Regions from separate parts of the Streptomyces crystallinus genome, predicted to be linked through region 4. Evidence: riboswitches for the same ligand, from Rfam matches in the RefSeq annotation. Region 4 holds a riboswitch; each other region holds the start of a gene.
The links. A riboswitch is a leader RNA that binds a small molecule or an ion and turns the genes downstream of it on or off. The one in region 4 is predicted to bind cobalamin.
Positions count from the first base shown of each region.

Region 1: another riboswitch for cobalamin. It lies ahead of metE (5-methyltetrahydropteroyltriglutamate--homocysteine S-methyltransferase); the one in region 4 lies ahead of ABD236_RS11170 (acyl-CoA thioesterase).
Region 2: another riboswitch for cobalamin. It lies ahead of ABD236_RS15910 (cobalamin biosynthesis protein); the one in region 4 lies ahead of ABD236_RS11170 (acyl-CoA thioesterase).
Region 3: another riboswitch for cobalamin. It lies ahead of nicT (Nickel transporter NicT); the one in region 4 lies ahead of ABD236_RS11170 (acyl-CoA thioesterase).

Region 1 covers NZ_BAAACA010000001.1:200,335-208,203, reverse strand. The annotation lists gene ABD236_RS00865 (AAA family ATPase) at 1-202, opposite strand, end outside; gene ABD236_RS00860 (cell division protein SepF) at 295-684, opposite strand; gene ABD236_RS00855 (substrate-binding domain-containing protein) at 798-1,706, opposite strand; gene ABD236_RS00850 (VOC family protein) at 1,945-2,739, shown strand; gene metE (5-methyltetrahydropteroyltriglutamate--homocysteine S-methyltransferase) at 2,797-5,118, opposite strand; cobalamin riboswitch at 5,282-5,506, opposite strand; gene ABD236_RS00840 (bifunctional nitrate reductase/sulfite reductase flavoprotein subunit alpha) at 5,752-7,869, shown strand, end outside.
Region 2 covers NZ_BAAACA010000015.1:111,325-119,193, forward strand. The annotation lists gene cobN (cobaltochelatase subunit CobN) at 1-1,378, opposite strand, end outside; gene ABD236_RS15905 (cobyric acid synthase) at 1,375-2,883, opposite strand; gene ABD236_RS15910 (cobalamin biosynthesis protein) at 2,880-3,809, opposite strand; cobalamin riboswitch at 3,920-4,058, opposite strand; gene ABD236_RS15915 (hypothetical protein) at 4,169-4,393, opposite strand; gene ABD236_RS15920 (inorganic phosphate transporter) at 4,422-5,687, opposite strand; gene ABD236_RS15925 (class II aldolase/adducin family protein) at 5,897-6,556, shown strand; gene ABD236_RS15930 (alpha/beta hydrolase) at 6,657-7,781, shown strand.
Region 3 covers NZ_BAAACA010000014.1:696,577-704,445, reverse strand. The annotation lists gene ABD236_RS13750 (penicillin acylase family protein) at 1-1,301, shown strand, start outside; gene ABD236_RS13745 (radical SAM protein) at 1,498-2,541, shown strand; cobalamin riboswitch at 2,715-2,921, shown strand; gene nicT (Nickel transporter NicT) at 2,951-4,108, shown strand; gene ABD236_RS13735 (NAD(P)H-binding protein) at 4,101-4,967, opposite strand; gene ABD236_RS13730 (helix-turn-helix transcriptional regulator) at 5,096-6,091, shown strand; gene ABD236_RS13725 (aldehyde dehydrogenase family protein) at 6,153-7,460, opposite strand; gene ABD236_RS13720 (HAD family acid phosphatase) at 7,840-7,869, shown strand, end outside.
Region 4 covers NZ_BAAACA010000014.1:136,278-144,146, forward strand. The annotation lists gene ABD236_RS11150 (VOC family protein) at 1-262, shown strand, start outside; gene ABD236_RS11155 (peptidoglycan-binding domain-containing protein) at 460-903, shown strand; gene ABD236_RS11160 (GNAT family N-acetyltransferase) at 1,034-1,609, opposite strand; gene tsaD (tRNA (adenosine(37)-N6)-threonylcarbamoyltransferase complex transferase subunit TsaD) at 1,606-2,664, opposite strand; cobalamin riboswitch at 2,818-3,047, shown strand; gene ABD236_RS11170 (acyl-CoA thioesterase) at 3,173-3,601, shown strand; gene ABD236_RS11175 (hypothetical protein) at 3,646-4,140, opposite strand; gene ABD236_RS11180 (hypothetical protein) at 4,275-4,838, opposite strand; gene ABD236_RS11185 (PIG-L family deacetylase) at 5,611-7,542, shown strand; gene ABD236_RS11190 (hypothetical protein) at 7,710-7,869, opposite strand, start outside.

The DNA.
Region 1 (7,869 bases), on a different contig from region 4:
GATCGGGGAAGGCCGCGGCGAGGGTGGCTCCGGCTCCCAGCCGGGCCAGTGCCTCGTACGCCTGGAGGACGCTGGACTTGCCGCTGCCGCTCGGTCCCGCGAGGAAGGTGAGCGGGCCGAGCGGGAAGACCGCCCCGCGGTGCGACTTGAAGGCGGAGAGCCGCAGTTCGGTGACGGTGGGCCGGTCACAGGTTCCGTTCATGGACGGACCGTATGGGGGCGAAATCCGACGAACCGTTACACCGCGATCACCTTCCTACGAATGAGGGACGGCCCCCGCACCGAAGGCCCGCGCTACGCGTGGGGGACGACGGCCTCGGCGATGCCCTCCACCTCCGTGCCGACGGGGGCGAGGAGGAAGACATTGCGGTCGACCCGGTGCATTCCGCTGCCCAGGCCGAAGACCACTCCGCTGCTGAAGTCGAGGATCCGCTTGGCGACTTCGGTGTCCGCGCCCGTCAGATCGAGCAGGACCGGGGTCTGCGACATCATGTACTCGGCGACCTCGCGGGCGTCCGCGAAGACCTGGACGCGCAGGACCACGAAGCGGCGCTGTTCGACGGTCGCGTACTCGTTGGGGAGGGTGCGGTGGTCGACGCGGGACGGCCACTCGTTGCGACTGCGCAGCGGAACGACCTGGGCGAGCCCCTCCCACTGTTCATCGGTGACGTCGTACCTGCTCACCGGACCACCTCGCCCCTGTGCTGTATCTGCATCACGCCATGATGACGCCGCTCACCCGTTCAGCCCAACTCCGACACGGCTCTGAGCTGTGAAGTTGTCCGGGCCGGGGCGTACTAGCGTGCGGTGCGGGAGTCCACGGCGTCGGCCACCAGGGCGAAGAACCGGGCGTGGGACCGGGCGCTGCACGGCGCCTCGGGGTTCCACGGCAGCACGCGCGCGCGGTCCTCGACGGCCCTCCAGTGCGCGTCGGCGCGCAGTCGCTCGACGGGGGTGGCGTTCACCCGTACGTCGCACAGGACGATCTCGGCGGGCAGGGCGGCGGCCGCCTCCCAGGTGAGCGTCGTCCAGTTCGCGCCGCTTCCGGCGGGCGGGTCCACGAGCTGTACGCCGTGTTCGGCCAGGGCGCGCAGCTCCGGCCAGGCGGCCGGGCGGGCCACGTGGACCTGGTCGGTTCCGGCGGGCGAGAGGGCCAGTACGCAGGGCCGCGCGGGCGGGTCGGTCTCCGGGTACGCGCGCGTGGCGGCCGTCACGGCCCGCAGACGGCGCTGTGCCGCGTCGAGGAGGCGGGCGGCGTCCTCGGGGCGGCGGTCGCCGCCGAGGGCCCGTGCGAGCTCAGCGAAGCGGTTTCTGATCTCGGCCAGGGAGCGCGAGTGCCCGATGTCGATGACCACCACCGGAACGTGTTCCTCCAGGTGCTTCGCGGTCTCGGGGTCGAGGCCGTAGACCTGGCCGCCGCCGTAGCTGACGGCGACCACGAGGTCGGGTGTGCCCTGGAGCAGTGCGTCGAGGTCCAGGGCGGCGCCGGCGCCCAGGTAGCGCAGGCGGTCCAGGGGCAGCCCGCCGGCCTTGGCGCGGTCGGGCGTGGCGCCGTCGTGGAAGGAGCCGAAGACGGCTCCGGGCCCGACTCCGTGGTCCCAGAGCGTGGCTCCGGCCTGGATGTAGGCGGTCACCCGGGTGGGCGCCGACCGCGCCGTCGCCCTCTGCCCGCGGTCGTCCGAGAACTGCCAGACCGGCTTGTCCATGAGGTCACACGCCCCCTGTAGGTCGCTGTGCGCGCCAGCGCCGGGTCACGCTACGCCCGAGTCGTCCCGCCCCGCCAGGATCCGTACCCGATTACCTGCCCGCCCTGCGGGCGCGTCACCCCTTCCGGGCGCCCCGGTCGTCGCGCCCCGGCGCATGGCAGCGCTCGACGCGCGGGGGTGTGGGCGGCTGGTTAGCGTGGCGGGCAGGACCGTCTTTCACACAGGAGAGAGCACAGTCATGGCCGCAGAACCAGAGGGCACTCCGTGCTGGGCCGATGCGATGTTCACCGACGTCGAGGGAGCGAAGCGCTTCTACGGTGAAGTGCTGGGCTGGACGTTCGGCGAGGCGTCGTCGCAGTACGGCAACTACACCCAGGCGTACGCGAACGGCAAGGCGGTGGCGGCCGTCGTGCCGCCGATGCCGGGCCAGGAGGGCCAGTCGGCGTGGTGCCTCTACCTCGCCTCGCCCGATGTCGCCGCCACCGCCGAGAAGATCAAGGCCAACGGCGGCGAGGTGCTGATGGAGCCGATGCAGGTCGGTGACTTCGGCTCGATGGCGATCGCCCGCGAGCCCAGCGGCGCCGTCTTCGGCGTGTGGCAGGCGGGCAGCCACGAGGGCTTCGAGGCCAAGGCCGTGCCCGGCGCGTACTGCTGGGCCGAGTTCTTCACCCGCGACCCGGCGAAGGTCGACGCGTTCCTTCCCGCGGTGTTCCCGTACGGCGCCAAGCAGATGCAGGACGACGCGGCCGACTTCCGGGTCTTCAGCGTGGGCGAGGAGATGGCGCTGGGCCGGATGAGGATGACGGAGGAGTTCCCGCCCGAGGTCCCCTCGTACGTGAACGTGTACTTCACGGTCGCCGACTGCGACGACGCGGTGGCGAAGGCGACCAAGCTGGGCGGGGTGCTGCGGTTCGGGCCGATGGACACGCCCTTCGGCCGGTTCGCGGCGCTCAGCGACCCGCAGGGCGCAGCCTTCTCGGTGATCGACCTGCAGACGACGCAGGGCGAGATGCCGGAGATGACGGACGTGTAGCGGGCCGGACCCCGGGGTGTTCGGGCACGCGCGCGTGCCCGAACACCCCGTTGTCTGTCAAGCCTCTTGCCGCACCTGTGCCCTGACCGTCCGGGCGGCTTCGACCAGGTTCTCCAGGGACTGCCTGGTCTCGGTCCAGCCGCGGGTCTTCAGACCGCAGTCCGGGTTGACCCACAGCCGCTCCGGGGCGATGGCGGAGAGTGCCCTGCGCAGCAGCGCGGCCGCCTCCTCGGCGCTCGGCACGCGCGGCGAGTGGATGTCGTAGACACCGGGCCCCACCTCGCGCGGATAGCCCGCGCCGGCCAGCTCGTCGGCCACCCGCATGTGTGAGCGGGCCGCCTCCAGGCTGATGACGTCGGCGTCGAGGTCGTCGATGGCCTGGAGGATGTCGCCGAACTCGGCGTAGCACATATGGGTGTGGATCTGGGTGTCGGGGCGCACCCCGCCGGTGGTCAGGCGGAACGATTCGGTGGCCCAGTCCAGATAGGCGGCGCGGTCCTGCGCGCGCAGCGGCAGCGTCTCGCGCAGGGCGGGCTCGTCGACCTGGATGACCGGGGTCCCGGCCGCCTCCAGGTCCTCGACCTCGTCGCGCAGGGCGAGCGCCACCTGGCGGGCGGTCTCGGCGAGCGGCTGGTCGTCGCGGACGAACGACCACGCCAGCATGGTGACCGGCCCGGTCAGCATGCCCTTGACGGGGCGGTCGGTGAGCGACTGGGCGTAGCCGGTCCAGCGGACCGTCATCGGCCGCGGCCGGGAGATGTCGCCGGCCAGGACCGGCGGGCGGACATAGCGCGTGCCGTAGGACTGGACCCAGCCGTACTGGGTGGCGAGGTAGCCGGTGAGCTGCTCGGCGAAGTACTGCACCATGTCGTTGCGTTCGGCCTCGCCGTGGACGAGGACGTCGATGCCCGCCTTCTCCTGGAAGGCGACGACCTCGCGGATCTCTGCCTTGATGCGCTCCTCGTAGCCGTCGGTGTCGACGCGTCCGGCCCGCAGGTCGGCGCGCGCGGTGCGCACCTCGGTGGTCTGCGGGAACGAGCCGATCGTGGTGGTGGGCAGCAGCGGGAGCCGCAGACGGGCGCGTTGGGCGGGGGCGCGTTCGCCGTACGGCTGGGAGCGGCGGCCGTCCGCCTCGGTGACCGTCGACGTACGCGCGCGTACCGCGGGGTCGTGGGTGAGGGCGGATCCGGCGCGCGAGGCCAGGTCGGCGCGGTTGGCGGCGAGTTCGGCGCCGATGGCTTCGGTACCGAGGGCGAGGCCGCGGGCCAGTGTCACGGTCTCGGCGGTCTTCTGATGGGCGAAGGCGAGCCAGCGGGCGATCTGCGGGTCGATGTCGCGTTCGGCCGTCGCGTCGAGCGGGACGTGCAGCAGCGAGCAGGAGGGCGCCACGTCCACCCGGTCGGCGAGTCCGAGGAGGGTGCCGAGGGTGGCGAGTGACTTCTCGTAGTCGTTGATCCAGATGTTGCGGCCGTCGACGACGCCCGCCACCAGCCGCTTGCCGGGCAGTCCGCCGACCGCCGCGAGGCCGTCCAGGTTGGCGGCGGCCGGTCCCGTGAAGTCGAGGCCGAGGCCTTCCACGGGTGCCTTGGCGAGGACGGGAAGGGCCTCGCCGAGGCGGTCGAAGTAGGAGGCGACCAGCAGCTTGGGGCGGTCGGTGAGGCTCCCGAGCACCCGGTAGGCGCGGGCTGCGGCCTCCAGCTCGGCGGGGTTGCGGTCCTGGACGAGGGCGGGCTCGTCGAGCTGCACCCACTGGGCGCCGGCCGCCCGCAGATCGGCGAGGACCTCGGCATAGACGGGCAGCAGGCGCTCCAGCAGGGTCAGCGGCTGGAAGTCGGCGTCGACGCCGGGTGCGGGCTTGGCCAGGAGGAGGTAGGTGACCGGGCCGACCAGGACGGGCCGGGCCGCGAGGCCGAGCGCCAGCGCCTCGGCGAGCTCACCGACCTGCTTGCCCGAGTCGGCGCTGAAGACGGTGTCCGGTCCGAGCTCGGGCACCAGGTAGTGGTAGTTGGTGTCGAACCACTTGGTCATCTCCAGGGGCGCCACGTCCTGGGTGCCGCGGGCCATGGCGAAGTAGCCGTCCAGCGGGTCGGTCTCGACGGCGGCGCGGTGCCGGTCGGGGACCGCCCCCACCATCACGCTGGTGTCGAGGACATGGTCGTAGTACGAGAAGTCGCCGGTGGGCACTTCGTCGACGCCCGCCTCGGCCAGCCGGCGCCAGGTGGCGCGGCGCAGGTCACGGGCGGTGTCGCGGAGGGCCTCGGCGCCGACACGGCCCCTCCAGTAGCCCTCGACGGCCTTCTTGAGCTCCCGGTCGGGGCCCTGGCGGGGGTAGCCGTACACGGTGGCCCGTGCTGCCGCGGCTGCGGACTTGCTGGTCACGAAACTCTCCTTCGCGAGAATGTCCCGAAATCGACCCCGGTAGGGTCATGGGCGCGAAGGGATGACAGACCGGGCGGCCCGCGCGGAGCAGTGCCCGCGTGCGAAACCGCCGCTCGTCCCGCCGACCCGCCCACGAGGTCACCAAGGTCTCCGCGCGCGATCTGTCGCGCGCGGGCAACGGGCAGGTCTTCGGACTCGCGGGCGCGTCTGCCGGTCTCCCGGCGGACACCTACTGGCCGTCGCTTCCCAGGACCGTTGTCGGTCCCAGTGCGTATGACGGCGGTCGTTCCCGCTCACCGCTGCGGGGCAGTCCCGGATTCCCACCGGGTTCCCTCTTACGACGCATCCCGCCTGGCGGACGGGGCGAACCAGCTGCACCCGCCACCCTAGCGAGTCCGGCCGCAAGGCCGGCGAAGTCATGGCCGAGAACGCGCGCCTCACAGGGCGCGGGCAGGCCCGGTGATGTCCGACATCGGAGGCGTGCCGCAGTCGCACACAGGTGCTCACAGCATCGGGGCGCGCTTAGTGTGGCCGACGTAACCACTCGTGATCGCCGCACGTGACATCGAAGTAACGGGCATTTCGTACGGTCGGAGCCCAAGGGCGCCCGGCCGAGACGAGAGGGGACACCCGTTGACCGCACAGGGCACGCGGGCCGCCACCGAACAGGTGCGCACGGTCTGCTCGTACTGCGGTGTGGGCTGCGGGATGGTCCTCGACATCACCGCCGGACCGGACGGCCGACGGACGGTGCTCAAGGCCTCCGGCGACAAGGCGCACCCCGCCAATGGGGGCCGGCTGTGCACCAAGGGGGCGACCACGGCCGACATGCTGGCGGCACCAGGACGCCTGGCCACCGCGCTGATACGGGGCGAACGGGGAGCGGAGCCCGTGCCGGCCGGAGTCGACGCGATGATCGCCGAGACGGCGGGCAGGCTGCGGGCCATCGTCGACGAGCACGGGCCGGACGCCGTGGCCCTCTATGTGTCCGGCCAGATGAGCCTGGAGGCGCAGTATCTGGCCAACAAGCTGACCAAGGGCTTCATCGGCACCAACCAGATCGAGTCCAACTCCCGGCTGTGCATGGCCAGTGCGGGCAGCGGCTACAAGCTGTCGCTCGGCGCGGACGGACCGCCCGGCTCGTACCAGGACTTCGAGAAGGCCGACGTCTTCCTTGTCATCGGCTCCAACATGGCCGACTGCCATCCCATCCTCTTCCTGAGGATGATGGAGCGCGTCAAAGCGGGGGCGAAGCTGATCGTCGTCGACCCGCGCCGCACCGCGACCGCCGCCAAGGCCGACCTGTTCCTCCAGATCAAGCCGGGTACGGACCTCGCGCTGCTCAACGGCCTGCTGCACCTCCTCAAGGAGGACGGGCACACCGACTCCGCCTTCATAGCCGAGCACACCGAGGGCTGGGAGGCGATGGACGAGTTCCTTGCCGACTACCCGCCCGCCTGTGTCTCCGAGACCACCGGGATCCCCGAGGACGACATCCGTACGGCGGCGCGGTGGATCGGCGCGGCCGGGGAGTGGATGAGCTGCTGGACCATGGGGCTCAACCAGTCCACCCATGGCACCTGGAACACCAACGCCCTGGTCAACCTGCATCTGGCGACCGGTGCGATATGCCGCCCCGGCAGCGGCCCGTTCTCGCTCACCGGCCAGCCGAACGCGATGGGCGGCCGGGAGATGGGCTATATGGGCCCGGGGCTGCCCGGACAGCGCTCGGTGCTCGTGGACGAGGAGCGGGCCTTCACCGAGGAGCTGTGGGGGCTGGAGCCGGGCACGCTGCGCACGGACGGGGCCGGGCTCGGCGCCGTCGAGTTGTTCCGGCGGATGGCCGACGGCGCCATCAAGGCGTGCTGGGTGATCTGCACCAACCCGGTCGCCTCCGTCGCCAACCGCCGCACCGTCGTCGAAGGCCTGAAGGCGGCCGAGTTCGTCGTCGTCCAGGACGTGTTCGCCGACACCGAGACCACCGCGTACGCGGACGTGGTGCTGCCGGGCGCCCTGTGGACGGAGGCCGAGGGCGTCCTCGTCAACAGCGAGCGCAACCTCACCCTCGCCCGCCAGGCCGTCGACGCGCCCGGCGAGGCGCTGCCCGACTGGCAGATCATCGCGCGCGTGGCGTGCGCCATGGGGTACGAGGAGGCGTTCAGCTACGCCGGCCCCGAGGACGTCTTCGAGGAGATCAAGCGCGCCTGGAACCCCAAGACCGGCTACGACCTGCGCGGAGTGACGTACGAGCGGCTGCGCGCCACACCGGTGCAGTGGCCCGCTTCCACGGCCGAGGGCCCCGACCGCAACCCCATCCGGTACGTGACCGAGGACGGCACGGGCCCGGTGTTCCCGACGGCGAGCGGGCGGGCCGTCTTCCACGCGCGCCCGCACCTGCCGGCCGCCGAGATGCCCGACGACGACTTCCCTTTCGTCCTCAACACCGGGCGCCTCCAGCACCAGTGGCACACGCTCACCAAGACGGGGAAGGTGGCCAAGCTCAACAAGCTCAACCCGACGCCGTTCGTGGAACTGCATCCCGAGGACGCCGAACGCCTGGGCATCGCCGAGGGCGACGGGGTGGAGATCGCCTCCCGGCGCGGCCGGGCGGTACTGCCCGCCGTGGTGACCGACCGGGTGCGCCCGGGGTGCTGCTTCGCGCCCTTCCACTGGAACGACCTGTTCGGCGAGAGCCTCAGCATCAACGCGGTGACCAGTGACGCCGTCGACCCGATCTCGCTCCAGCCCGAG
Region 2 (7,869 bases), on a different contig from region 4:
TCACCACGACGTTGCCGAACTGGAGGGAGGCGAGCACGATCTCGTCGCCGTCCACGTACAACTGGCCCGGGGGCTCGCCCCAGTGCTCCAGCATGCCGTCGCGCAGCTCGGGCTCCAGCTTCTCGAACCAGGCGCGGTAGTCCGCGAGCGGCACGCGCGCGGGGGCGGCCGCCAGCTGCTCCTCGGTGAGCCACTCCACGTCGTGGCCGCCGGCGTTGATCAGCCGGTGGATCAGCTCGTCGCCGTTGTCCGGGTGGCCCTCCACCACGTAACCGGCGTCCCGCAGGGCGTCCAGGACGCGCACGGCGGAGGCGGGTGTGTCCAGGCCCACCGCGTTGCCCACCCGGGAGTGCTTGGTCGGGTACGCGGTGAAGACCAGGGCGAGCTTCTTCTCCGCGTTCGGCTTGTGCTTCAGACGGGCGTGGCGCACCGCGATCCCGGCGACCCGCGAGGCCCGCTCGGGGTCGGCGGCGTAGACCGGGACGTCGTCCGGGCCCTGCTCCTTGAAGGAGAACGGGACGGTGATCAGCCGGCCGTCGAACTCCGGGATGGCGACCTGCATCGCCGCGTCCATGGGGGAGAGCGCGGCGTCCGAGGCCTCCCAGGCGGCCTTGGAGGAGGTGAGGCAGAGGCCTTGCAGCACCGGCACGTTCAGCTCGGCCAGGGCGCCGATGTCCCACGCCTCCTCGTCGCCGCCCGCGCTCGCCTGCGAGGCGGTGGTGCCGCCCGCCGCGAGCACGGTGGCGATCAGCGCGTCCGCCTTGCCCAGCGTCTCGTAGAGCGCGGGCTCGGCGCCGCGCAGCGAACCCACGTACACCGGGAGGGCGTTGGCGCCCTGGGCCTCGATGCTGTCGCACAGGACGTCGACGAAGGCGGTGTTGCCGGAGAGCTCGTGGGCGCGGTAGAAGAGCACGCCGACGGTGGGGCGGCCCGCCACGTACGCGCGCGTGCCGTGCACGCCCCACTCGGGCATCTTCTGCGGCTCGGCGAAGCCCACACCGGTCAGCAGCACGGTGTCGGAGAGGAACCGGGACAGCTCCACCAGGTTGCCGGGGCCGCCCTCGACCAGATAGCGCAGGGCCTCGGCGACCACTCCGGCCGGGACCGAGGACTCGGCCATCAGCTCCGCGTCCGGCACGGTCTCGCCGCCCAGCAGCACCGTGGGGATCCCGGACGCCTTCAGCGCGGCGAGCCCGTCCTCCCAGGCGCGCTTGCCGCCGAGCAGGCGCACGACGGCCACCGACGCGCCCTCGATCAGCGCGGGCAGCTCCTCGGCCACGTCGATACGGGTCGGGTTGCCGATCCGGAAGGGCGCCCCGGAGGCCCAGGCCGCCAGCAGATCCGTGTCGGCGGTCGACAACAACAGCACAGTGCTCATGCGGGTGCTCCAGGTGCGATGAAGGGAAGTCCTGCGGGCGCGCCCTGCTCGATGAGCCGCATGAGCGCGTCCGTGTCCGCGTGTTCTTCGATGAGGTCGCCGAGGCGGTCCAGCTGCTCCTCGCGCAGCGCGCCGAACGACGTGTCCGGGGCGGGCACGAAACGCCGTCCCGCGGCGCTCGCCACCAGCTCCAGGAACCGTCGCCTGAATCCGTCGCTCTCAAGTGACCCGTGCCAGTGCGTCCCCCAGACCGCACCGACCCGGCATCCGTCCAAGAAGGCTTCCCCGCCCAGCACGTCGGCGACGCCGTGGTGGATCTCGTATCCCTCCACGCGCTCGCCCAGCGCCTCACCGGTCGGCCGTGCAAGTGTCTTCTCGGCCGCGAACCGCACCCGTACGGGCAGCAGTCCGAGACCCGTCACGGAACCCGCCCGTGACTCGACCTCGTCCTCGATGTGCTCGCCGAGCACCTGGAACCCGCCGCAGATCCCCAGCACCGGACGCCCCTCGGCCGCCCTGCGCGCCAGCTCCCGCGCCAGCCCCCGTTCCCTCAGCCATTCCAACGCCCGGACCGTGCCCCGGGTTCCCGGCACGACGACCAGATCCGCGTCGGCCAGCTCCTCGGGCCGGTCCACGAACCGCACGACCACGCCCGGTTCGGCGGCGAGGGCGTCCACGTCGGTGAAGTTGGACATCAGCGGGATCGCGCAGACCGCGACCCGCAGCACGTCCTCGCCCACCGGCGGCGCCACCACCGACTCGCGCACGGCGCCGCGCAGGGACACCCGCAGGCCGTCCTCCTCGTCGATGCCGAGCCCGTGCGCGAACGGCAGGATCCCGTACGTGTGGCGCCCGGTGAGCCCGCGCAGCATGTCGATGCCGGGTTCGAGCAGCGAGACGTCGCCGCGGAACTTGTTGACGATGTACCCGGCGACCAGGGTCTGGTCCTCGGGGCTCAGCAGCGCCGTCGTACCGAAGAACGAGGCGAACACCCCGCCCCGGTCGATGTCGCCGACCACCACCACCGGGAGCCTCGCGGCGCGCGCGATGCCCATGTTGACGATGTCGGTGCGCCGCAGGTTGATCTCGGCCGGACTGCCCGCCCCCTCGCAGATCACGGCGTCATATGTGCCCCGCAGCCGCTCCAGGCAGTCCACGACGGTGCCCAGAAGCGCTTCCTGGCGTCCGCCGTGGTAGCCGCTGGCGCTCAGTTCACCCACCGGCTTGCCCATGAGTACGACCTGGCTCGACCGGTCGCTCCCCGGCTTGAGCAGCACGGGGTTCATCAGCGCGGACGGCTCGACGCGCGCCGCCTGCGCCTGCATCGCCTGCGCGCGCCCGATCTCCGCGCCCTCGCGGGTGACGAAGGAGTTGAGGGACATGTTCTGTCCCTTGAAGGGGGCGACCTTCACGCCCCGGCGCACCAGCCACCGGCAGATCCCGGCGGTGACGACGCTCTTGCCGGCGTCCGACGTGGTGCCCGCGACCAGCAGTCCGCCACTCATGTCCGTACCTTCCTCACCGCGATGGCCACGCCCAGCGCGAGCCAGCCCACCCGGCGCGACAGCCGCACCGCCCGCTCGATGTCCGCGACCTCCACCGCCCGGCCGCCCCCGTTCAGCACCGGCCGGTGCTCGACACGGCCGCCGTAGGAGAGGGTGCCGCCGAGCCGTACGCCGAGCGCCCCCGCGAACGACGCCTCCACCGGACCGGCGTTGGGGCTCGGGTGCCTGTCCGCGTCCTCGCGCCACGCGCGCGTGGCGGCGCGCGGCGAGCCCCCGGCGGCCACCGCGAGCGCGGCGGTGAGCCGGGCGCCCGGCCAGCCCGCCACGTCGTCGAGGCGCGCCGAGGCCCACCCGTACCGCAGATGGCGCGGCGAGCGGTGACCCACCATCGCGTCCAGCGTGTTGACCGCCCGGAAGCCGACCAGCCCCGGCACCCCCGCGAGCGCTCCCCACACCAGCGCGCCCACCACGGCGTCCGAGGTGTTCTCGGCGACGGACTCGACGACCGCGCGCGCGATGCCGGGCGCGTCCAGGGCCTGCGGGTCGCGCCCGCACAGGTGCGGCAGCCGCGCCCGGGCCGCCTCGACGTCCCCGGCTTCCAGGGCCGCGCCGATCGCCCGGGCCTCCCGGCCCAGCGAAGTGCCGCCCACCACGGCCCAGGTGGCGGCGGCGGTCAGCGCGACGGAGGCGGCGGGGCGGTGGCGTACGGCACGGGTGGCGAGCAGCGCGGCGCCCGCGGCGCCTCCGGCGCACACGGCGGTGTGCAGCGCGCCCCAGCCCCGGTGGTCACGCCACAGCGCGCGCTCCACGGCCGCCGCGGCACGGCCGAACGCGGCGACCGGGTGTCCGCGGCGGGGGTCGCCGAGGAGCAGGTCGCCGAGGAGACCGGCGGTGGCGCCGTACGCGAAAGTGCGATCGGCACGCATGGGATCAGCCCGCCGCAACGCCGAGGGGAGCTCCGGTACGTCCGGGGGGTGCCGGCAACAGGCAGGCGCGCATGGCGGTATGTCCTCACTCAGGGTGTCCGCGCCCTGGTACGACGTCGACCGGCGGTGAGAGTTCCTGGCTCACGGGGATGATTCCCCGATGACAGTGGCGGGACCGCGCCGGATTCGCACCGGCTTCCTCTTCTGCCGCCGTAATGGCTCGGGCAGTCCACCACGCCCGCGAACGCCCGTCAACTCGCTGCTGACCTGCGACGGGAGAGTGTGCGCAGGCACACAGCGAACCGCCCCCCGGCAGGGCCGGGGGGCGGTTCGGGAGCGCGTGCGGCCGGGTGGCCGGACTACTTGGCGACGATCAGGTTGATGCCGTACGCGACGGCCGCCGCGCAGAGCGCGAAGCAGAGGTAGGCGGTGGTGCGGGCCACCATGACGTTGCCCTTGCCGGCCGCGGCCGACTGCTGCTTGCTGAGGCCGACGATCCCGACGGTGAACAGGCCCACCAGGCCGACGGTGACGATGAGGCTGACACCGAAGACGGTGCCGAGAGCTTGCCAGTCGATGTGCATGACGATTCCTTCGGAGTGCGCGGCCGGGTCAGACGGCAGCCGGGCGGGCCGGGTCGGCGGGGGCCACCGGGGCCGGGGCCGGGATGGTGGCCGTCAGGTCGGCGGCCACGGCGGCGACGGTCGGGGGCGGGGTGACGGCGGCGATCGCGGTGGTGACGACACCCGCGGGCTCGGCCGGGAGCTCGCTCGCGGCCGGGGCGGCGGTGACGTCGTTGTGGTCGACCGGCGAGCGGCGCGACAGCTTCCAGATGAAGCCGGAGCCCGCGACCAGCAGGACCGCCACCAGGACGATGCCCCAGGTGCCCTGGCCGGTGAGGAACTCGGCGCCGGCGCCGACCAGACCCGCGGCGGGCAGGGTCAGACCCCAGGCGACGAACATCCGGGTCGCGGTGGACCAGCGGACCACACCGCCCTTGCGGCCGAGGCCGGCGCCCATGACGGAGCCGGAGCAGACCTGGGTGGTGGAGAGCGAGAAGCCGAGGTGCGAGGAGGCCAGGATGACGGTCGCGGCGCCGGACTGGGCGGCGAAGCCCTGCGGCGGAGCCAGTTCGGTCAGGCCCTTGCCCATGGTGCGGATGATGCGCCAGCCGCCGAGGTACGTGCCCATGGCGATGGCCAGGCCGGCCGAGACGATGACCCACATCGGGGGGTTGGCGCCCGGGTGCAGCACACCGCCGGTGACCAGGGCGAGCGTGATGATGCCCATGGTCTTCTGCGCGTCGTTGGTGCCGTGGGCGAGCGAGACGAGACCGGCGGAGGCGATCTGCCCGGCCCGGTAGCCCTTGGCGGTGGCCTTCTCGTCGGTGCCGCGGTTGATCCGGTACGTCAGCCGCGTGGCCAGCATCGAGGCGACGCCCGCGACGATCGGGGCGGCGACGGCGGGCAGCAGCACCTTGGTGACGACGGTCGAGCCGTTGACCGAGGACCAGCCGGCCGACATCACGGCCGCGCCGATCAGACCGCCGAACAGGGCGTGGGACGAGCTGGACGGCAGGCCGAGCAGCCAGGTCACCAGGTTCCAGAGGATGGCGCCGACGAGCGCCGCGAAGATGACCTCTGTTCTGAGGCCCTTCTCGTTGATGATCCCGCCGGAGATCGTCTTGGCGACCTCCACCGACAGGAACGCGCCGACCAGGTTGAGTGCGGCGGACATGGCGACCGCGGCTTTGGGCTTCAGGGCGCCGGTCGAGATGGTGGTGGCCATCGCGTTGGCGGTGTCATGGAAACCGTTCGTGAAATCGAACACTAGAGCTGTCACGACCACAATGGCGAGCAGCAGCGTGATGTGTTCCATTTACCCAGGCAATCGTTCGACGTCAGTGGTTGGACGAACGTAAGCAACCTGGATGAACGGAAGGTGAACTGGGTCGGGCCTCGCGGTGTATCTGACCGGTTTCCGGTTCGATCAAGGCGTATCAAAGCCATACGAACCGGTCATCGGCCCCATTGAAGAGATTCCGCTCACGCCTCCACCCGCGCCGCGGAGCCTGCGAGGATCACCCCATGGGAGAGCCGATGGACTCCGCAGCGATCGCCGCGGCCTGGGCCGAGCTGACCGCCACCGCCCGCCGCACCGCCGACGAAGGCCTGGTCGTCGGCACCTCGGGCAATGTCTCGGTACGCGTCGGCGACCTGGTCCTCGTGACCCCCTCCGGGGTCGCCTACGACCGCCTCGGCCCCGGCGACACCGTCGCCGTGGACCTCACCGGCCGCCAGGTGACCGGCACCCTGCGGCCCACCAGTGAGCTGCCGATGCACCTGGCCGTATACAGGGACACCGACGCGCGGGCCGTCGTGCACACCCACGCCGTGCACGCCACGGCCGTCTCCACCTTGGTCAGCGAGCTGCCGCCGGTCCACTACATGGCCGCCGAGCTCGGTGGTCCGGTCCAGGTGGCGCCCTACGCCCTGTACGGGACCGAGGAACTGGCGCGGAACATGCTGCGCGCCCTCGACGGCCGCACCGGCTGCCTCCTCCAGAACCACGGAGCGGTCACCTACGGGGCCACGCTCTCCCAGGCCTACGACCGCACCGCCCAGCTGGAGTGGATGTGCCGCCTCTGGCTGGCCGCCTCCTCGGTGCCCGGCCGCACCCCCTCCCTGCTCTCCGCCGCCGACCTCGACCGGGCCGCCGAACAGTTCCGGGGATACGGGCAGGTTTGAGAGCCGCTCTTCGGACCCTCCGGCCCCGCGCGCCGGGCAACCGGCCCCCGGTAGGCCCCGCCCACTGGCCGTGTCGCCGCGTACTGCCGACACTGGAACGGTGCGCCCGGCTACAGCGACGGCAGCGGCCGTCACCACACTCATCGGCGTCGGCGCGGCAGCGGTGGCCGCCGGACGGTACGCGAGCGACGCGGCCCTGAAGGCACCGCCGGGCCGCCCGCTGCCCACCGACCCCGAGCTCACCGTGCACGCCACGGCCCCCGGACGGATCTCCCTGACCCGCTGTCTGGCCTCGCTGCGCCCCGGCACGTACGGGATCGAGGGCTCCGGCGTCCACGCGGTGGTCGGCGACGTCGTCGACGTGCCGCACGCCGCGGACACCGTGGTGCGCCGGCTGGAGCGGGTCACCCGGGGGAGCCCGCAGCCGGGCGACCGGGTCCGGCTCACCCCGCAGCTCCACCACGGCACCCCGGCCGGGGCGCTCGGCCTCGACCACGAGGACGTCGAGATCCCCGCGGAGCTCGGGGTGCTGCCCGCCTGGCTGGTCAAGGGCGTACGGGACACCTGGGTGATCACCGTGCACGGCCTGGGCACCACCCGCGAGCACCCGCTCAACGTCATGGGCTTCCTGCACCGCCGGCAGATGACGGTGCTCGACCTCGCCTACCGGGGCGACGAGGGCGCACCCCGCTCCCCGGACGGGCTCGGCCACCTCGGCGACTCGGAGTGGCGCGACCTCGACGCCGCGGTCCGCTACGCCGTCCGCTCCGGCGCCCGGCGCGTCATCCTGCACGGCTGGTCCACCGGCGCCACCATGGCGCTGCACGCCGCCGCGCGCTCCGGGATGCGCGGCCGCATCGCGGGCGTCGTCCTGGACTCCCCGGTGCTCGACTGGGAGGGCACGGTGCGCGCCCTGGCGCTCGCCCACGGCGCCCCGAGCGCCCTGCTGCCGCTCGCCGTGCGGGCCGCGCAGGGCCGCACCGGCCCGCACGGCGACCGTCTGGGCGAGGCGGCCGACCCGGCCGCCCTGCGCGTGCCGACCCTGGTCTTCCACGGCCCCGACGACACCCTCGCCTCCTGGCCGCTCACCCGTGAACTCGCGGCCCGCCGTCCCGATCTGGTGACCCTTCACACGGTCCGCGACGCCCCGCACGCCGCGATGTGGAACGCCGACCCCGACCGTTACGAGGAGGCGCTGCGGCGCTTCCTGACCCCGCTGGTGTGACCAACGGGCCCGGAGCCCCCGCGAGCGGCCCACGGGGCTCCGGGTACCGCGCCCGGCGATCAGGGCGGTCGTTCCGCTTCGCGTTTCG
Region 3 (7,869 bases), 560 kb from region 4:
CCCGCTACGGCCCGGTCCTCGCCGACGGCTGGACGCGCACCGAGGCGTACGCGCTGAGGGACGCCAACGCCGACAATCTGCGCTCGATGAACGAGTGGCTGGCGATCGGCAGGGCCACGTCTGTGGCTGAACTCACCCAGGCGCACCAGACCTACCAGGGCATCCCCTGGACGTACACGATCGCCACGGACTCCAACGGCACCGCGTACTTCAACGACTCCTCCGCCGTGCCCCATGTCACCGACGACCAGCTGGAGCGGTGCTCCCTGCCGGGCGCGGACGAGGATCTGCCAGGGGTGCTCGACGGGTCCACCTCGGCCTGCGACTGGGGCAGCGACCCGGACGCGGCCGTCCCGGGCGTCTTCGGCCCCGGCCACCAGCCCCGGCTGACCCGGACCGACTACGTGGCCAACTCCAACAACGACTCGGCGCTGACCAACCCCGAGGCGCCGCTCACGGGGTACCCGCGGATGTACCACGCCGGGGGGCCGATCGGCCCACGCGCCCAGCTCGGGCTCCAGATGATCGCGGGCCGGCGCGACGGCAGCGACGGACTCGGGGCGCCGGGCTTCACCCTGCCCACGCTCCAGGCGAGCATGCTCGGCAACCGCAACCACACGGCGGAGCTGGGCCGGGACGACGCGGTCGCGATGTGCCGCGCACACCCCGTCCTGACCGCCACCGACGGCACCGAGGTGGATGTGCGCGCCGCCTGTGACGTCCTCGCGGCCTGGGACATGCGCGACGACCCGGACAGCCGCGGAGCCGTCCTGTGGAAGGCGTTCCGCACCCGGGTGGGCGGCCCGTACCCCTGGTGGCGCGTGGCGTACGACCCGGCTCAGCCGCTCACCACCCCGCGCGGGCTCAACGGGGACGAACCGAGGGTGCGCGGCGCGCTTGCCGACGCCGTCCGCCAACTGGCCGCCGGCAAACTGCCTCTGGACGCGCCGATCGGCGCTCTCCAGCGGTGGGCGGGGATACCGCTGCCCGGCTGCTCGGGTGGGGAGGGCTGCTTCAACGTCGTGAACGCCACGCCCACGGCGGGCAGCGGCGGCGCCACACGCCCGAGCTCCCCGGACGACCACGCCTCCGGCTCCAGCTTCATCATGGCGACGGAGCTGACGCCCCAGGGGCCCCGTACCCGTACGATCCTCACCTACGGGCAGTCGGCCAACCCCGCGTCGCCCCACTACACCGACCAGACCGTCCTGTTCTCCCAGAAGCGCTGGGTCACCGAGCGGTTCACGGAGGCGGAGATAGCCGCCGACCCGCGGCTGCGGACCACGGTCCTGCGGGGCTGAGAGCGCGGCGGCCGCCGGAGGCGCGGGCGCAGGGGTCCCGACCGGTACGCGCCATCCCCAGAGTTGGGGATACCGCGGGCCGGTTGGCGGCTCCTAGTCTGAGCGAGACGGGAGCGCCCCCCACCCACCGCACGGGGGGCGCTCCGGTGCCGAGACCGCGAGCGGAGACCGGGAGCATGCGATGGAGCACGCGAACATGGTTGCCGATGGCCCACAGTCCGTCATCTGGGACATCACCTACGCCTGTCCGCTGCGCTGCACCCACTGCTACTCGGAGTCCGGCAGGCGCCCCTCACGGCAGGTGAGCCATGACGACATGCTGCGGATCGCCGACGCCGTGATCTCCCTGGGCCCGGTCCAGGTCACCCTCGCCGGGGGAGAACCACTGCTGGTCAAGGGGGTGTTCGAGGTCGCGGAACGCCTGACGCGGGCAGGTATCTCGGTGCTCGTGTACACCGGCGGCTGGAACTTCCAGCCGTGGATGACCGAGGAGCTGGCGCGCGTCTGCGGCAGGGTCGTGGTGAGCGTCGACGGTCCCACGCCCGAGGTGCACGACCGGATCCGCGGCAGGGCGGGTTCGTTCGGGCGGGCGATGCGAGCGCTGGCGCTGCTGGAGGCCGGAGCACGGGAGCGGGCCGAACGTGGCGACCGCCCGCTCCCGTTCGCGGTCGACTGCGCGGTCGTACGGAGCAACGTCGACCGGCTGGAGGAGTTCTGTACGGACATCCTGCCGCGCTTCCCGCATCTGAGCTCCCTCGACTTCGGCGCCGCCGTGCCGTCGGGGCTCGGCAGCCGCACCGGATACGCCGAGCACGAGCTGCTCTCGGACGAACAGCTCGCCCGGCTCGGCAGCGAGGAACAGCGCGCACGGCTCCAGGCGCTGGCACCGGCCACGGTCAGGGTCGGCACGTCGACCAACTTCTCCTTGCAGATGAATCCCGAACAGGTGGCGCGCGGGCTCGACTTCCGGTCGGTGCAGATCGAGCCGGACGGGCAGGTGCGAGCGATGCTCATCTACGAGGGCACGGTCGGCAATCTGCTGGAGGAGCCCCCGGCGGAGCTGTGGCGGCGTGCGGTGGAACGGTGGACCGACCCGTTCGTGGTCGAGGCGCTCTCCGACGCGGGGACCATGCGGAGCTGGGCCGAGGCGGTCCGGCGCATCGACTACCACTTCGGCTCGGACGCCGTGCGTGCCCGTATCGACCGCCGTCCGGTGTTCACCGCGCCGACGGCGGGGTGAGAGCGGTGTCGGGCGCGGAGGGCGAGCCACCGCCCCCCGGGAGCCCTCCGACGCTCGGTCCGAGCTGGGCCCGCGCTCGGCGCGACCGGTGGACGAGATCCCTCCGCTTGCCCCGGAGTGTGATCTGCAATACCCCCACCCACAGCCAGACTTGCAGGTGGGGCGGGTCGCACCTACGGTTGGCGAGCCGTGGTGTTCGGGAAGACCGGTGCAAGACCGGAGCGGCCCTCGCCACTGTGATCGGGCCCCATGACGTTCAGGCCATGAACGGCTTCGGGTAGCCCGCCCCGTTGTGCCACTGGTGGCCGTGAGGCCGCTGGGAAGGCAGGGGCGGTGCGACACCCGGAAGCCAGGAGACCGGCCACGGCATCTCGCGTAATGATCCACGAGGTGCTGGAGCGTGAACGAAATGACCCTGCCCGCCGCCACCCCTCCCACCGCCTTCCACTGGCGGCGGGAGGACACCGTCCGCACCGCCTGGCTGCTGGTGGTGATCGCCGCCCTGCACGTCGTGGCGTTCGGCATCCTCTTCCTGCTCGTGGTGCCCCAGCACTACGAGGTCGGCTCCAAGACGTTCGGCCTCGGGCTGGGCGTCACCGCCTACACCCTCGGCATGCGGCACGCCTTCGACGCCGACCACATCGCCGCGATCGACAACACCACCCGCAAGCTGATGGCCGACGGCAAGCGGCCGGTGTCGGTCGGCTTCTGGTTCGCGCTCGGGCACTCCAGCGTCGTCGTCGCCATGGCGGCGCTGGTCGCCGGGGGCGCACAGCTCGCGGGCACCCTGATGAACGACGAGTCGCAGACCCACCAGACCCTCGGCATCGTCGGAACGACCGTCTCCGGATCGTTTCTCTATCTCATCGCCGCGCTCAACCTGCTGGCGCTCGTGGGTATCCTGCGGGTCTTCCGGGCCATGCGCGCCGGGACGTACGACGAGGCCGAGCTGGAACAGCACCTGGACTCACGGGGGTTCATGAACCGCCTCCTGGGCCGCTTCACCAAGTCGATCACCCGGCCCGGCCAGATGTACCCGCTGGGCTTCCTCTTCGGGCTCGGCTTCGACACGGCCACCGAGGTCACGCTGATGGTGATGGCCGGATCGGGCGCGGCCGCCGGGCTGCCCTGGTACGCCGTGCTGTGTCTGCCGCTGCTGTTCGCGGCGGGGATGAGCCTGTTCGACACCATCGACGGCACGTTCATGAACTTCGCCTACCAGTGGGCCTTCTCCAACCCGGTGCGCAAGGTGTTCTACAACCTGACCATCACCGGGCTCTCCATCGCCGTGGCCTTCCTGATCGGGACGATCGAGCTGGTGGGCGTGTTGCACGACAAGCTCGATCTGCGGGACGGGTTCACCGGCTGGGTCGCGGGCCTCGACCTGGACAACGTCGGCTTCATCATCGTCGGCCTGTTCGTCGCGGTGTGGGCCGCGGCCCTGGCGTACTGGCGGTTCGCCAAGGTCGAGCAGCGGTGGGCGGTACGGGTGGCCACGGCCGCCGAAGTGCCCGGACAGGACCGGCCCGCCGACGCCGCACCCGCGTCCGCCTCGGACGTCACCTGAAGGCGACGACGTTGTCCGCCGCCCACTGGGCGAACGTCCGTGGTGCCCGGCCGAGGACGCGCTCCACGTCCGCGCTCACCCGTCGCTCCTCGGGCGTGGGTTCGCCGAGGATGCCGAGCGTGCTCTCGACGACCGGCTCCGGCATGAAGCGCAGCAGCAGTTCCCGCGCCTCGGCCCGGCTCTGCTCGACGAACCGCACCGGCAGCCCCAGCGCCCCACCGATCGCCGCCGCTTGCCTGCGCGGCGAGACGGGCGCGGGTCCGGTGAGTTCGTACGTCCGGCCCGCGTGACTCCCGTCGCGCAGGCAAGCGGCGGCGACCGCCGCGATGTCGGCCGGGTCGACCACCGGCAGGCCGACGTCGCCGAAGGGTGCCGTCACCGTCCGCTCGGCGCGGATCGAGGGCGCCCACATAGAGGCGTTGGAGGCGAACCCGCTCGGCCGCAGCACCGTCCACGCCAGGCCCGACTCCCGTACGGCCTCCTCGAAGGAGCGCAGCGGGGCGTGTGCGACGGAGTGCGGGCGCGTCGCGGTGGCCTGCGAGGACTGGAGGACCACCCGCCGGATTCCGGCGGCCCGCGCCGTGTCGAGGATGGCGTACGGGTCGAGACCCTCGCCGTCGCCCGCGACAAGCAGATACAGCGCGTCGGCGCCGTCGAACGAGCGCTTGAGGGTCTCGGGCCGGGCCGGATCGGCCTGCTGGAACTCCACGTTGCCGGGCCGCTCACCTGCTGGTTGCTCACCTGCCGACAGCTGGCCCGGCAGTCGACGGGAGACCGCCGTCACCCGCTCGCCCGCCGAGGCGAGCTCCCGTACGAGATGCCGTCCGACGTTCCCGGTTGCTCCGGTCACCACGATCATGATTTCTCCCTGCGCCTGTGTGGCGATGGCGTACGCGGGGCGATGTCGCTCCGCCGTGTTCGATCTGCACTCATCCTGAAAGCCAAACTGGCCATCTCCTGGCCAGTTTGAGAAAGAGAATGATCGGTATGAGAGCCGATCGACTGGTGGCGACCCTGCTGTTCCTCCAGACCCGTGGACGGGTGACGGCGCGCGAGGTGGCCGAGGAGCTGGAGGTGTCCGAACGCACCGCGCGCCGCGACCTGGAGGCGCTGGCGGCGGCCGGTATCCCCGTCTACTCCCAGCACGGCCGGGGCGGCGGCTGGTCCCTCGTCGGCGGCGCCCGTACCGACCTCTCCGGGCTGACCGCCGCCGAGATCCGCGCGATGTTCCTGGTCGCTGGCCCGTCGGCGGTCTCCCCGGAACTCCGCACGGCGCTGCGGAAGTTGATCCGTGCCCTGCCCGCGCCGCTCCGGTCCGACGCCGAGGCCGCCGCGAAGGCCGCCGCCACCGACGGCACGGACTGGTCGAGGCTGCCCGTCACCGCGGGCACGCCGTTGCTGGACGCGCTCCAGCGTGCGGTGGTGGACGGCCTGTGCGTACGTCTGGGATACGCCCGCCCCGGCAGCCCGACCGGCATTCGCACGGTCCACCCGCTGGGCATCGTCACCAAGGCGGGAGTCCCGTACCTCGTGGCCGGTACGGAGCAGGGAGAGACGGCCGCCCGGCCCGGTGCCGGCCCCGGCTCCACCGGGACCGGGCTGCGTATCTTTCGTCTCGACCGGATCACCTCGGTCGAGCTGACCACCGACCCCGTCGTCCGCCCCGAGGGCTTCGACCTGGCCACGGTCTGGCGCGAGCTGGCCGCACCGATGGAGGAGCGGATGCGCGGGGCGACCGTACGGGGACGGGCCGAGCCCACGGCCGAGCGCGTTCTGGGCGTCCTGTTCGGCGGCCGGCTGCGCCTGGGCGGCCAACGGGGCGACGGGTGGCTGGACATGGAGATCGACGGCCCGTCCCCGGAGGTCGTGGCCGCGCAGCTCGCCGGTCTCGGAGCGCGCGTCGAGATCCTCGAACCCGTCGAGGCCCGCGAGCACCTCGCCCGGCTGGCGGCGGAACTCACCACGCTCTACGGCCCGTTGTAGCGGATGAAGCAGGGGCCGGAACGGGAATCCGTCCCGGCCCCTGCCCCGGCCCCGCCTCAGGTCACCCGGCCAGCACGGCCTTGCGGTGGCTGAACGTCTCGATGGAGTAGCGGCCGTGGTAGTTGCCCATGCCGCTCTCGCCGACGCCGCCGAACGGCAGGTCGGAGACGGTGAGATGGGCCAGCGGAAGCCCGAGGCCGAGACCGCCCGAGGAGGTCTCGGCGGCCAGGCGCTCCCTGGTGGCGTCGGACTCGGTGAAGGCGTACAGGGCCAGCGGCTTGTCGCGGTCGTTGATGAAGCCGATGGCCTCGTCCAGGTCGGCCACCGTCACGATGGGCAGGATCGGGCCGAAGATCTCCTCCTGCATCACCGGCGACTTGGGGTCGACGTCGGCGAGGACGGTCGGCGCCAGGTACTTGGTGGCGCGGTCGCCCCGGCCGCCGGTGACGACGCGCCCCGAGTCGAGCAGCGCGCTCAGACGGTCGAAGTGGCGCTCGTTGACGACACGGCCGTACTCGGCACAGGCCTGCGGGTCGACTCCGTACAGCGCCTCGACGGCCTGGGCCAGCGCCGGTTCCAGGGCGCGGGCGGTCTCCGGGTCGGTGAGCACGTAGTCGGGGGCGACACAGGTCTGGCCCGCGTTCAGGAACTTGCCGGCGGCCAGCCGCGCCGCGACCGTGGCGATGTCGGCGTCCCGGTCCACGAACACCGGGGACTTGCCGCCCAGCTCCAGGGTGACCGGCGTGAGGTGCTGGACCGCGGCGGCCATGACGATACGGCCGACGGTGCCGTTGCCGGTGTAGAAGATGTGGTCGAAGCGCTCGGCCAGCAGCGCGGTGGTCTCCGGAATGCCACCCTCCACCACGGCGACGGCGTCCTGGTCGAGATACTCGGGCAGCAGACGCGCCAGCACGGCGGAGGTGGCCGGAGCCAGCTCGCTGGGCTTGACCACGACCGCGTTCCCGGCGGCCAGGGCGCCGACCAGCGGCGTGAGCAGCAGCTGAGCCGGATAGTTCCAGGGCGCGATGACGAGGACCACACCCAGCGGGTCGTACTGCGTCCAGGCCGTCGCCCCGGCCAGGTGCTCCGGGACCGGCGCGGGCTCGGGGCGCAGCCACTGCGCGAGGTGCTCCAGGGTGTGGTCGACCTCCCGGACGGTGAAGCCGATCTCGGTGCGGTGGACCTCGGTGGGGCTCTTGCCGAGGTCGGCGTGGAGCGACTCCACCAGGTCGGCGCCGCGCTCGGTCAGCATCGCGCGCAGCCGCCGCAGCTGCGTGGTGCGCCACTCGACGGGCTTGGTGCGGCCGGTGCGGAAGGTGGCGCGCAGCCGGGCCACGGTGTCGGCGGGCTGCTCCTGGGTGGGGTTCATGGTGCCTCGCTGCTGGGGGCGGACCCGTCGGTCCGCGCTGTCGTCGGGTCGAGCCGCAACGGCTCGATGTATATGCCAACAGTTGAGGTTGGAAAATAAATTCCCAGGGTGTGGAACAAGTGCACCGGGCGGCGGGGAAGGGGCGTGGATCCGGGGGTCCAGCCTCCGTATGGGGCGGGCTCGTGGAGGCCTCAGGACCACTTCCGTGGATTCATCACGCGTATACGAGAAGTTTCCTACCGACCAGTAGACATCGCGCCACCCGGTGATCATTCTTGGCCGTGCGCATGCCAATTCCGTGCCGCCGATGCCGTCCGCCACGGCCCCGGCCGGACTCCCGCGGACTCCCACCATCGCGACCAAGGAGCACCGACCCCCCATGCACCGCACTGCTTGGACGACGCGCACG
Region 4 (7,869 bases):
CGAGGACCCTGACGGGCACGGCCCGCGCGTCTTCTTCCAGCAGGTGCCGGAGGACAAGGTCGCCAAGAACCGCGTCCATCTCGACATCCGCGCGGCTCCCGGGCTGAAGGGAGACGAGCGGATGGCGGCGCTGGAGACCGAGTGCGACCGGCTCGTCGCGCTGGGAGCGACGCGGGTACGCCGCCACGAGCCCGCTCCCCCGCTGAGTGCCGGCTTCCTCGTGATGACCGACCCGGAGGGCAACGAGTTCTGCCTGGACTGACATCCCTACACACCCGGTGGGCTGTGGGCCCTGCGCATCCCCTCGACGTGTGTCACATGTGCGTCGCCCACCTGGGAGTGTGCGCCCAGACGCACACAGCTGACCTGCGACAACCCTGCTGCGGCACACTCGTTGCCGCGCCAGTCTGCGACTGTCGCAGACAAGGGCCACTGACCATGACCCAAAGGGGGAAAGACATGCGCAAAGGCTGGATGAGGAAGGCGTTCGTCAGCACGGCGCTCGCAGTGACACTGTCCGGCGCCGGCCTGGCGGGCGCGAGCGCGGCAGCGCCCGCACACCCGAGCGCCGTGCCGGTCACCACTGCGTCGGCGCAGATCCTCGCGGTGCACAACTTCGGCCTCAGCTCCGCGCAGGCGAAGAACGTCCAGCGCTGGCTGCACACCTACTGGGGCTACAACGACGGCATCGACGGCCAGCTCGGCATCAACAGCTGGAAGGCTTTCCAGAGGTGCCTCAAGACCCACTGGGGCTACACGGACAAGATTGACGGCGACCCCGGCCCCAACACCGTGATGGCCCTCCAGCGGCTCCTGCGTAACTACGGCTACACCGACAAGATCGACGGGGACCCGGGCCCCAACACGCAGGCGGCCTTCAAGCGCTTCGCCGATACCATCTAGCCGCCGCGTCGCCACGGCTGTGGCCACCCGAACCACGGGCGGCCACAGCCGTGCACAGGCGAAGGGTGCGGCGCAGGCATCCGGGCCGGCCGCAGATACCGACCGTACGCACCAAGGATCCTCGCCTCGTTCAGTCCGTGCCCACGACGGCCGGACGGGCCGGATGCGCCGGCCCGAGGAAGACCGCGATTCCGTTCCCCTCAGGTGCTGGGTGGGTGGCCTGGGCCCAGCCCAGGCGCCGGTAGAAGCGGACGACGTCGGGGGCACGGACCGAGGTGAGCAGCCAGCAGCGGCCGTCGGGTGCGTCGCCGGTCACCGCGTGCAGGAGGGCCGCGCCGACGCCACGGCCGCGCGCCGCACCGGCCACGGCGAGCTCGTCGACCTCCCGACCGCCGCACAGCCAGTCCGCCGTGCGCTCCGCGCCCAGGGCGGCAGCGGCCTGCGGGTAGCAACGGCCGGACGGGAAGGGGGCGGAGGTCGTCCAGGCGGTGGCCATACCGACGACCGTCTCCGCGTCGAAGGCCAGGGCCGCCACGAAGCCCGGGCGCGTGACATCGTCGGCCAACCGCCGTATATAGGTGTCCGCGACGGTGGCGTCCTCGTTCCATGGGTGTCGGCTGAAGGCATCGGCGTACACCCGTCGTATGTCCGCGCCGCGTGAGAGCAGTTCCGTACCCGCGACCGGGCGTATGACCAGCCCTCTCATGCGGCGCTCGCGGCGGGGCGGGCGAGCGGGTGCAGAAAGGCGTACTCCAGCGGGGCGGACGGGTCGATGGAGATGTCCAGCTGAGCCGGGGCGGCGTCGGCCCGTACCAGCAGGTCGCCCACGGCCGCGATCATCGCCCCGTTGTCGGTGCACAGCGTCAGCGGCGGCACCCGCAGTTCCACACCCGCGATCGCACAACGCTCCTCCGCGAGCGCCCGCACCCGCGAGTTGGCGGCCACCCCGCCCACGACCACGAGGGTGCGCACGTCGTACTCCCGGCAGGCGGCCAGCGCCTTGCGGGTCAGCACGTCGGCGACGGCCTCCTGGAGGGAGGCGGCGCCGTCGGCCAGCGGGATCTCCTCGCCGGACTGCCGGTGGCGTTCGGCCCAGCGTGCGGCGGCGGTCTTCAAGCCGGAGAAGGAGAAGGCGTACGGATCGTCGCGTGGGCCGGTCAGCGGGCGCGGGAAGGCCACCGCGCACGGGTCGCCCTCACGGGCGGCCCGGTCGATGGCGGGCCCGCCCGGATACGGCAGCCCGAACACCCGGGCCACCTTGTCGAAGCACTCCCCCGCCGCGTCGTCGACGGTGTCGCCGAGGTGCAGGATCGGGTCGCGTACGAGGTCCCGCACCAGCAGCAGCGAGGTGTGCCCGCCCGACACGATCAGCACCATGCACGGATTCGGCAGCGGCCCGTGCTCCAGCGTGTCCGCCGCCACGTGCCCGGCCAGGTGGTGCACCCCGTACAGCGGCACACCGGCGGCGTACGCGAGCGTCTTCGCTCCGGCGAGACCGACTTGGAGGGCGCCGGAGAGGCCGGGGCCGGTGGTGACGGCGACGGCGTCGATGTCGCGCAGCCGCAACCCCGCCTGGTCGAGGGCCTCCTGGACCACGGGATTGAACGCCTGGAGGTGCGCACGGGCGGCGATCTCCGGCACGACCCCGCCGAACCGCGCGTGCTCGTCCATGCTCGACGCCACGACGTGCGCGAGCAGCCGCCCGCCGGACACGATCCCGGCCCCGGTCTCGTCGCACGACGACTCGATGCCCAGCACCACCGGAGCGCCCACGTCAGCCTCTTTCGCATATCAATCGTTCTTGCAACCTATGTGCAATAAGATACGGGGCAGGCGCACCGCACGGCTCTTCCGGCCCGTGATGTGAGACGTACGCCATCCGGCCGGGCCGCCGAAACGCCCGGGGCCGTGACCTAGGCTGAGAGCGCAGCTGGTTCGCCCCGCCCGCCAGGCGGGATGCGTCGTAAGAGGGAACCCGGTGGGAATCCGGGACTGCCCCGCAGCGGTGAGCGGGAACGACCGCCGTCATACGCACTGGGACCGACAACGGTCCTGGGAAGCGACGGCCAGTAGATGCCTCGTACATGTCGTTCGTACGGTGGCGTGCCCGTGAGTCCGAAGACCTGCCGCTGCCCGTGCGCGACGAGCGCGTGCGGAGAATCGGTGGCCTCGTGGGCGGGCCGGCGGCAGCGGGCACCTACCGAGCCCGCCCTCCCTCGCGTCCGCGGTACGCCGCCGGGTCGATCCACGACTCGCGAAGGAGAGTTCCGTGACCGCGGACATCACCGCAGGCCCCCGCGCCCACAAGGCGCCGGCCGACTCCCGGGTGACCCTCGCCCACATCATGAGCGAGCACGACACCAACCTCTACGGCACCATTCACGGCGGCGTCGTCATGAAGCTGATCGACGACGCGGCGGCGGCCTCGGCGGGCCGCCACGCCGACGGGCCGGCCGTGACGGTCTCCGTGGACCGCATGACGTTCCTCGCCCCCGCCCGCGCCGGGGACCTCCTGACCGTCCACGCCCTCCTCGAACGCGCCGGCCGGACCTCGATGACGGTGGCCGTACGCGTCACCGCCGAGCGCTGGAACGCCACCACCACTCCCCCCACCGAAGTGGCCACCGCCCGCCTGAGCTTCGTGGCCATCGACAGCGAGGGCCGGCCACGGCCCGTTCCCGGTCTACTGGAGTCATAGACACGTCCTTCACCGGACGGACCTGGCCCTCCCCCGCCCCGGGGTCACGTGCTGAGCAGTCGGTTGAAGAACGAGCGGTACTGCTGAAGTGCCACGCGAAGGTCCTCGGTCGCCACCTCCTCGCCGCGGTGCCACTGGCTCTCGAGGTCGCGCTTGTGTGCCGAGAAGGTGGTGGCCAGTGCCTGCATCGTCTCGGCGACCAACTGGTCGGCCGCGTTGACGGAGTCCCTGGGGTCGTCGACGAACTGGCTCTGGATCTGCTGCCACCTGGCACGGAACTCCTCCTGTTCCGCTCCCAGCAGGGGTTCGTTCTCCTCCGGCGGTGCCGAGTCCCCGCCTCCGTCGGAGGGGGCCCGCCCGGCGTCGTCCTGTCGGTCCCCCAGGTCGGCGGTGGCTTCTCCGGGATACGCCGGCGGGGTGTCGGCGAGCTCTGAAGCCTCGCTGCTCTCGCTCTCGATGTCCTGCCGCCCGGTGCCGGCGAGGTCCTCCGTGGACAGAGCGCCGCTGTCATCGGGTCGGGGTGTCTCCGTGCTGCCCATCTCTACACATCCATCCCTGTGTACATCAATCCCTCTGTCTGTCGATCACGCGGTCGGTCCGTCACGCGTCATGGCGGGTGTCCGCTGGATCGAAGGCGCTGCCCCTGCGGCGCACCCTACCGTCGGCCGCGAGCTCATTCCGCGCCCCTGCCCGGCCGGTCTCCGTTGTGCAGCAGTTCCTCGAACAGCGCGCGGTAGTGCACCATCGCGCCGCGCAGCTCCTCCGTGGTCGCCTCGTGACGGCTGCTGCGCTCGTTGACGTCATGCGCGGCGCGGTAGTGCTCCAGGGTTCTCCCGTGCTCGACGGACAGGTCCTTGAGCTGCTGCTCGTACCCTTCTGTCGGGTAGCCGCGCTCGCCCATGAGCGTCGTCACCAGCCGGTCGGCGTCGTGTACGGCGTCGTCGGGCCGGTCGACGAACTGTTCCTGCACGCGGGCCCAGTCCAGGGAGTAGCGGTCGCGGACAGCAGCCGGCAGCGGCTTGATGTCCAGCGCATCGTGGCGCTCCTCGCGCTCACGCAGCTCCTGCTCGCCGGCCCGACGGCTGTCCCGCGCCTCCACAGTGCGCTCGTACTCGGGGCCGAACCGCTCCTGGAGCTCGCGGCGACGGCGCACCATGACCACGCGCGCTGCCACCGCGCACGCGGCGAGCACCAGCACGGCGGCGACAATGATGATGACCACGACGGTGACGGACATCGAGTCCTCCGCTCGTTGGCCGGCCCGGCGCACTGACAAGAGGTGCCGCACACCAACGCCGACGGTTGTCGTATGGCGGACCTTCTTCTCCATCGATAGCGCCGTCGTCCGCCGACAGCGTGCCCAGCGGGAACACGGCCGGCCCCCACGCGCTCGGCCAGTCACCGCCGTCTGGATCTTCGCGGTGGCCACGAGGGTGGGCGCGGCCCAGGAGAGCCGTGATCACGTACGACTCCGACAGTGGTACGGACAGTGACCTCCGACCCATGTGGACGCCCTGCCTCCGCTCTCCATCGTGCTCCTCGCCCCTCCCGGCGACAAGGAGCACAGGCCGAATACCTCGGCGTGCCGACGCACCGCTCCCCTCGCTCAGGGGCGACCAGCGCGACTTAACAACTCCGTATGGCAATGTCCCGCCAACTGTTACATCGCCGATGGAATACCTACGTGCGCTCTTCGTAGCGTCAGCTCTGCCGCTCACGCCTCAGCACCGTCCGCCGACTTGACCCCCACACCACCGGCCCGGGACGGGGCAGCGCCGTGCTGCGCCTCGGGCAGGCCGCCGTGCGGTGCACGTCTCTCCCTGGAGTCGTGCTCGCCCGTGTCCTGCCCGTACGCATCCGCCCGCTCACCCACCCGCGAAAGACCTCCCGTGCCGTCACTTCCCGCTCGCCGCGCCCTCGTTGCCGGCCTCATAGCCCTGTCCGCGGCGATATCGGCCTGCGCCCCCGGTTCGCCGTCGCGTGCCTCCTCGCCGATCCACACGCGCGGTGTGGTGCAGGTCTCCCACGACGGTTCGAGCGGTGCCCGCGTCATGCAGATCGTGGCCCACCCGGACGACGACCTGTACTTCATGAACCCCGATCTCCAGCAGTCCATAGACGCCAACGACCAGCTCGTCAGCGTCTATGTGACCAGCGGGGAGGCCCAGGGATTCAACAAGGTCCCCGGCCGCAAGCCCCCCAAGCCCGACGTCGCCAACTACGCCGGCGCCCGCCGTCAGGGCCTGCGCCAGGCGTACGCGCTCATGGCGACCGGAGACACCAAAGCCCCCTGGGCGCAGCAGGTCGCCACCCTGCCCGACGGCACCCCCATCGAAGTGGACGTCCTGAGCCGGCACCCCGGCATCCGGCTGGTCTTCCTCGGTGTGTCCCAGCACTCCCCCACCCACGGCAAAACCCCCAGCCGTGACCTGCGGCGTCTGTGGGAGGACCCCAAGACGGTCACCCGGACGCTGGTGGGCACCGGCTCTCCCGTCCGGGCCGCCCACACGGTCACCCGCACCGGGCTGATAGACACGCTGACGTACCTCTTGAACAGCTACCGGCCCACCCTCGTACGCACCATGGACCCCGACCCGGACATGCAGGTCCGTGACGCCAAGCACCGCGCCCACCACGACCAGCGCGGCTACTCCGACCACCCCGACCACACCGCCACCGCGCTGTTCACCTACGCCGCACTCGACCACTACCAGGCGCCCCACACCGTCACCGCCTTCCGCGGCTACTACAACGAGCGCTGGCCGCAGGCCCTCCCCGCGCAGATCGTCCGCGCCAAGGCCAACGTCCTCAACGCCTACGGAGGCTCCCCGAAGGGCTGTGACGACAAGGTCTTCGGCGGCTGCGGCGACTACGACGTCGGCCGCGACCGCTCGTACGGCACCGGCTGGCTCCAGCGCACCTCGCTGCGCTACCCCACGGCCGCTCCGCAGCTGCGGCAGGGCGCGGACGGGCGGCTGACCGCGTTCGCCGTCCTCGGCGGACAGGCCGCCATGTGGCAGGAGAGCGAGCGCGGCAGCGGCCAGTGGGCGGCGCCGAAGCTGCTGGCCGGCAAGGGACTGCTGCCGGGCCTGACAGCCTCGCTCACCAAGGACGGCCGCTGGCAGCTGTTCGCGGAGCGCATCGCCTCACTCGGCCCCGGGCCGCAGGACAACCGCCGTGAGATCGTCACGACAGACCAGCCCAGCAAGGGCGGGCCCTTCCGCCCCTGGAGCTCGCTGGGCGCCCCCGACCGCGACCCCGAGCATGCCCGCCGGGTCGGCGGGCCGGTCGTGACCCGCGGCGCCGACGGCACCACCTGGCTCTTCGTACGCAACTGGGCCAAGGGAGTCTCCGCCCGCAGCCAGCGAGCCGACGGCACCTGGAGCGACTGGTCGGACCTGGGCGGCGCCGAAGTCCAGGAGGGGCTGAGCGCCGTCACCGACGCCACGGGGGTCGTCCACGTCTTCGGCGCCGGCCACTACACCGTTCGCCACTGGGCGCAGCGGGGCCCCGGGGGGCCGTTCGTCCTCGTCCCCACCGGGCTGCCCGCCCCGGCCGACCCGCCGACAGCGCTGGCCCGGCCCGACGGCTCGCTCCTCCTCGCTTTCCGCGAGGCCAGAACCGCCCGTGTGCTCGTGCGCACCCTCCCGGCCGGCGGCGGCGCGTGGCGCGACGAGCACCTCGACCTGGGCAGCCGCGGCTACGGGACACTCGCCCTGCACTCCATACCCGGCGGGGTGCTTCTGGCCGCCCGCAACAACGACGGCGGTACGAGCCTGGCCACCCTGGACACCGGTCGGCCCCCGCGGTGGAGCACGGTCCCGGGCGCTGTGGTCGGCGCGGCCGCCCTGACAACGGACTCCGCCAACCGCCCCGTCCTCGCCGCGCTGGCCCCCGACGCGACGCTGCGCACTCAGGCGATGCCTGAGTCCCGCGCCTGATCCCCGTCTCTCCCACCACCCCGGCTCTACTTGGCGCTGCGCCGCCACCCACGAGCAGTCGGCGGGCCACCAGGGCCCGCCGACTGCGCATGCACGCTCCCCGCTGCGACCGCCGCTGACGGCGACTGCGGCCGCATCAGCAACAGCGGGCAGGGGAGGCGAGGACGTCAGATGCGGTCGTCGAGTTCGTCCTGGACGTCGTCGAAGGACCGCTGGCCCTGCTGGCGGGCCTCGTCAGCACGCTGGCGGAGCCGCTCCTGCTCGTCCTGGCCGCGCTGGCGGGTGTCGTCCTGCTTGCCCTGCATCTTCTCCTTGGCCTGCTGAGCC